DNA from 2 places in the Maritalea sp. YIW29 genome. Region 2 is predicted to be linked to the other one. Evidence: predicted binding sites of a transcription regulator. Region 2 holds the regulator's gene; the other holds the start of a gene.
The links. Region 2 encodes LexA, which represses DNA repair genes until DNA is damaged. Its sites were predicted from a motif close to TGTTCNNNNTGTGTTCNG; they were not measured.
Positions count from the first base shown of each region.

Region 1: uvrA (excinuclease ABC subunit UvrA) is a predicted target of LexA. The motif match lies at 1,579-1,596, and genes of this name have one in related genera.

Region 1 is NZ_JBXVVF010000001.1:1,066,269-1,069,402, forward strand. Features, by position in the region: gene AC2D8L_RS05160 (hypothetical protein) at 1-68, shown strand, start outside; partial or broken gene AC2D8L_RS05165 (DMT family transporter) at 190-627, opposite strand; gene AC2D8L_RS05170 (single-stranded DNA-binding protein) at 933-1,424, opposite strand; gene uvrA (excinuclease ABC subunit UvrA) at 1,678-3,134, shown strand, end outside.
Region 2 is NZ_JBXVVF010000001.1:937,161-940,294, forward strand. Features, by position in the region: gene AC2D8L_RS04580 (ComEC/Rec2 family competence protein) at 1-889, shown strand, start outside; gene lexA (transcriptional repressor LexA) at 994-1,713, opposite strand; gene AC2D8L_RS04590 (metal ABC transporter permease) at 2,456-3,134, opposite strand, start outside.

The DNA of each region.
Region 1 (3,134 bases), 130 kb from region 2:
GTTTTGATATCGTGCATAAGGCAAGCGGCGGCAAATCCGTTGCAAATATTCCATTCAAGAAGAACTAAGCCTTCTTAAAACTTCTACGAAAAGCCGCCTCAAAAGGGCGGCTTTTTTTGTTCATTGTTCCAAAAGCGAGAAATTTTCAATTTGGCATAGCTGTTTAACGATATTTGAAAACACGTTCGATTATCTGATCATCAAATATGCACCAGCGAGCAGCAGAACAGCCGCCACAACTCTGCTCATATCAGCGCTGCGAACTGAAAGCCCGAAAAGTCCGAAATGATCGACGGCCATGCCTGCCAAGAGTTGACCGACGATGATTAGCGTTATCGCTGAAGTGGCACCCTATTGGGGAATGGTTTGGCTCAAAGAGAGGTAGAGCACCAATCCGAGAACACCGCTACCGAGCATATACCAAGGTAGGCTGCGCCATTCGCTAATTTGCTCGCCACCGCGCGTAAAAAGAAGTGCCAAGGACACCACGAGCCCTCCAGCGTGAACAATCGTGCTGGCAGCCGCGCCGCCAATTCTATGTCCCATCGCACCGGCGATGGGGGACTGAATGCCAACAGCTATACCGCCGATTAGACCAACAATTATCAAAATTATCAATTCAAACATTATGTTTCACTTTCATTTCAACGCTCATGCGTCGAGTAGAAATGAACATGGAGCACTTGTCTACAAGCGTGCCGTTGCTTTGGCTTTTTGTTTGATATGCGGCCTTGAGCCGTTCGGCGAACTTATTTCGCCGTTTTGTTGGCAGTTTTCAAAAAAGACCAAAGGCCAGTTAGACCATTTGACCGGGCGAGAAATGCAAAAAGATTTCGTGGCCATTTTTGCCTTTTGAGGGGCAACCACGAAATCTTCGCAAATTTTGGTCTGGTCCGTTCAACACTCAGGTCCCGAACGCCCCATGTTGGGGCCTAGAACGGTATGTCGTCATCCATGCCGCCGCCGTCAAATGCTGGCGCACTTGCCTGAGGTCGGTTGCCACTACCACCCATATCATTTGAGCGTGATCCACCGCCGCCGCCATAATTGCCGGCGCCGTCATTATTGTCACTTCGGCCACCAAGCATTGTCAGCGTTGAATTGAAGCCTTGCAGCACGATCTCAGTTGAATAACGGTCGTTTCCATCCTGATCTTGCCATTTGCGTGTTTGCAATTGACCTTCAATATAAACGGTGGAACCCTTCTTAAGATACTGTTCAGCAACGCGGCAAAGACCTTCTGAGAAGATCACCACACGGTGCCACTCAGTCTTTTCGCGACGCTCACCGCTATTCTTGTCGCGCCAACTTTCTGAGGTGGCGATGCGCAAGTTAACGATCGGACGCCCGTCTTGTGTATTGCGCACTTCAGGGTCAGCACCTAGATTGCCAACCAAAATAACCTTGTTTACGCTTCCTGCCATCGCATCGTTCCCTTCACTGCCGGCTACGGTCAACAATTTTAAATCAAATTGGCCAACCGCATTGCTTTGTACGTCGTCTCTTATGTACACATGATCGATCAATCTTGAAGAATTGATTGGTGGTCATCCACAAGCCACTTGACGCAAGCATTCATGTTCTATTTATGTTCTTATGAAACGGAGCGTGAGTCAACATTGCAAAAGTTGCTCTCACAATTGATTTTGTAAAATCTATCGAGGCGAAATTACCAATATGTCGAAATCTTCGTCCCTTAATCGCGATATCGTAATTCGCGGGGCTAAAGAACATAATTTGAAGTCAGTTGATATTACGTTGCCGCGCGACGAATTGATTGTGATGACGGGCCTTTCTGGCTCTGGTAAGTCGTCTCTTGCCTTCGATACGATTTATGCCGAAGGCCAACGTCGATATGTTGAAAGCCTTTCAGCCTATGCGCGTCAGTTCCTCGAGATGATGCAAAAGCCAGACGTTGAGCAAATTGACGGTCTTTCACCTGCCATTTCGATTGAGCAAAAAACAACTTCTCGCAATCCGCGCTCGACAGTGGGTACGGTTACCGAAATTTATGACTATTTGCGCCTATTGTTTGCGCGGGTTGGTATTCCCTATTCGCCTGCGACAGGTTTGCCGATTGAAAGCCAGACTGTCAGCCAGATGGTTGATAAGGTGTTGGCGTTAGAAGAAGGCACGCGCCTCTATTTGCTTGCCCCCATCGTTCGTGGCCGCAAGGGCGAATACAAAAAAGAACTTGCGGGCCTGATGAAACGCGGGTTTCAGCGTGTTAAAATTGATGGCGAATTTTATGAAATTGCAGATGCCCCGACGTTAGACAAAAAGTTCAAACACGATATTGAAGTTGTGGTTGATCGTTTGGTTGTTGGACCAGACTTGCAGTCTCGATTGGCCGAGAGTTTTGAAACGGCATTGCAGCTGGCCGAAGGCCTAGCAATTGCGGAGTTGGTAGCCAATGAAGGCGAAAACGAACGGCTGATTTTTTCAGAAAAGTTCGCCTGCCCTGTTTCTGGCTTCACCATTGAAGAAATTGAGCCGCGGCTATTCTCGTTCAACAATCCGTTCGGCGCTTGTCCAACCTGCGCTGGGCTAGGCACAGAATCAAAAATGTCCGACGACCTGGTGGTGCCCGACACGTCGAAAAGCCTTAAAGGCGGCGCGATTTATCCGTGGTCCAAAACCTCTGCGCCCTACTATATCCAAACATTGGATGCTGTGACTAAGGCCTATGGCGGCTCTTTGGATACGCCATGGTCTGAACTGTCTGAAGAGGTTCGGGATGCTGTGCTACACGGCACCAAGGGTAAGAAGATCATGTTCGTATATGAAGACGGGCTTCGCTCTTACAAAACTGAAAAGGCATTTGAAGGCGTTATTGGCAATCTCGAACGACGCTATCGCGAAACCGAATCTGCTGGCATGCGCGAGGAGATCGAAAAATACATGTCAAAAGCCCCATGCGAAGTGTGTGAGGGCAATCGCCTCAAGCCAGAAGCATTGGCTGTCAAAATTGACGGATTGCATATCGGTCATGTGTCTGAAAAGTCTATTCGCGATGCTTATGAATGGTTTGAAGATTTAGGTGCACGTTTAAACCCAACCCAGTTGGAAATTGGCGAACGCATCATGAAGGAAATTCGTGATCGTTTGAATTTCTTGGTCGATGTTGGTCTTGA
Region 2 (3,134 bases):
CTTAGTCGCTGTTTATGCGGGCATTGGCCGGTCGGCAATTATCTTCCCGTATTGGGCGAAGTTGTTTGGCGGCATTGCGCTGACGAGTCTAATTGCAGGGATTGCAACTGCGCCTGTCGCCGCCGTACATTTTCAACAATTCGCACCATTGGGTTTAATCGGAAACCTAATTGCTGTTCCCATTGTTGGGTTCTTCGTCTTACCATGTGGCCTGATTTCAGTATTGCTGATGCCTGTTGGCCTTGAAGGACCGTTCCTGATGTTAATGGGAGCGGGGATCGACACGATTGTACACATCGCGAAATATATTTCGACGATAAGCGCAGAGTTCACACAGACACCTATGTTGGCGCGTTGGGTTTTGCCGGCTTGTTTGTTGATGTTGGGCTGGTTGAGCTTTTTTCACGGCAGGATAAAATTTTTGGCGCCAATTGCCTTCGCGCTATGCTTGTTTGCCTTCGGTCCAGCTAAGCATCCATTTGCGGTGATTTCAGACAGCACGCAGGCGATCATCATCAATCATGGTACAACATTTGCGCAACTGGGCCGCAAGTCGAATAGTTTTACAACAAGGGCGTGGGCAGAGCGGTTTGGCGCAAACTTGCTAGATGATGACGCCATTGGTGGCTGCGATCGCCATGGCTGCAGTGCTCAGGTTGAAGGTGTGGTGATCTCAGCGGTAAAAGACAGCGTTGGCTTAAGAGAAGATTGCTCTGTTGCCGACATTTTGATCGTAAGGCAACGGCGCTCTGTCAGCTGTCCCAATGCGTTGGTCATCACACAAAGAGAACTTGATGACTTTGGCGTTGCGATATTGTTCAGAAATAGCGTAGGCGAAATTGAGGTAAAATGGGCGCTGCACGATCACAACCGTCCTTGGCGTCCGTGAGCCAACATCAATCAAAAAAGACCCGAGCAACCAATGCATAAAGCGTAGTTGTCGGGCCAAGTGTTCGCAATCGGGGATGTTGGGACCACGAGGTCACAACGGGGTCAGTACTTGCGAAATAAACCAACCAATCGTCCCTGAACCGCTACTTGGTCAGGGCCGAAAATTCTTGTTTCATATGCTGGGTTTGCTGCTTCAAGGGCAACAGACTGCCCCTTTTTGCGCAAACGTTTCAGTGTCGCTTCTTCGTCATCGACCAAGGCGACAACAATTTCGCCGTTGCTGGCAGTGACTTGTTTCTTGATCAGCACCGTATCGCCGTCAAAAATGCCCGCATCGATCATCGAATCGCCACTAACTTCCAGCGCGTAATGTTCACCGCCGGCAAGCATTTCTGGGGGCACAGAAATGGTGTGGCTTTGTTCCTGAATTGCAGCAATTGGAACACCCGCCGCAATCCGACCCATAACAGGGATCGTAACCGGAGCGTCAGTATTCTCGTCCTGAGCAATTGGAGCCGCTGAAACTGGTTCACGCGCTCTGCCCAGGTCACCTTGAATGACACTTGGCTCAAACTTGGACTTCTTGCCACCAAGGGAAGGGTTCATACTGTCTGGCAAGCGAACCACTTCCATTGCACGCGCCCGATTGGGCAGACGACGAATAAATCCGCGCTCTTCCAGAGCTGTAATTAGACGGTGAATACCGGACTTAGATTTCAAATCCAATGCATCCTTCATTTCATCAAATGAGGGAGGTACGCCACTTTCCTTCATGCGCTCATGAATAAACATCAGCAGTTCATGTTGCTTGCGGGTCAACATTTTGAAGTCCTTTACAGCCTGATTTAGAATCGGAACAAATGTTGAACAACTATAACTGTTCTTTATATGTTCTGCAAGTGGGTCAAAATTTGGCGAAATGATGAGGCTCTCTAACTGTGTGTTCGAATTGCAACATTTCAGATGTGTGTGCCACAAAGTCGCGCAAATGGGTTGCAAATCACGGCAACGTGAGTGTATTGCACAATTGTCTTTAATCAGGCTGGTCCCGCCAGCCACAACGCCAAGGAGGTTTTTATGTTCAATTCACAAACACTTCTGGCAACTTGTTTGCCAGTTTAACACTAGCGCAACCGATCCTTCGCCCAGCGTCCAAGCTGCGGCCGTCTAAGGTTCATCTTTTCAAACTCCCATAGTCTACGCGTGGCGTGGACTATCAACAATCAGTCGCTGTCATTTTCCGCGCTGCATCTGCGCGCGGCGATTTCAGCACAATTATATTCAAAATTAGGAGCGGCGAAGCTTTGTGCTTTTTGCCGAGCGAATACACATGAAAAAACAACATGCAATATCTGAGCAATATTTCGAACGATTAGGTCGGTACCTACGTGTCTTTTTGAACTATTTGGAGGCTCGTCAAAAACGCAAGATTGCGCGAGCCTATTATTTAGGAGCTGGCGATTTGAGCCCGCACATAAGAAAAGATATAGGGCTTGGAAATGAGAACAAACACTTCTAATAAACTTCGTATGAAGGGGCGGGCAATTGGGCACCGCCCCTTTATTTATTGTGGTGCGGGTTCAGTTTGCGCGCCTGATAGTTTCTTGGCGTTCGGCGACAGGAAAAACGCAATCACAAAAAGAACCGTCATCACCAGAACAATGGTTGGGGCAGGGGCGCTATCGATGAAAAAGGCAATATAGACACCCAAGAATGAAGAGCCGACGCATAAGAGTAATGCCCAGACCAACATTTGACCAATTCGGCGGGTGATAAGGTATGCAATTGCGCCGGGTGCAACCAAGAGCGCAATCGCGAGAATAATGCCAACCGCTTTCAGCGCTGCCACGACACTTAGCGAAATGACCGCCAATAGACCATAATGCAGCCATTTAACGGGCAGACCGATGGCGCTAGCATGTTGCGGGTCAAAGATGTAAAGCAGCAAGTCGCGCCAACGAAATGCAATCAGCACAGCAATAAGGGCTGAAATGATGCCGGTTTCGAACAGGTCATAGAGGCTGATGCCCAACATATCGCCGAACAGAATATGGTCTAGGTGAACGTCGGTTTCAATTTTCGTGTAGAGCACGATGCCAAGGCCGAACATGCCGGAAAATACGACCCCCATGACCGTATCTTCTTTAACGCGCGAATTTTCGGTGATGTATCCGGTTGAAATCGCGCAGGTCATACCCGCCACGAACGCCCCGATGGCAAGGGGGATACTCAAAATGTAAGCC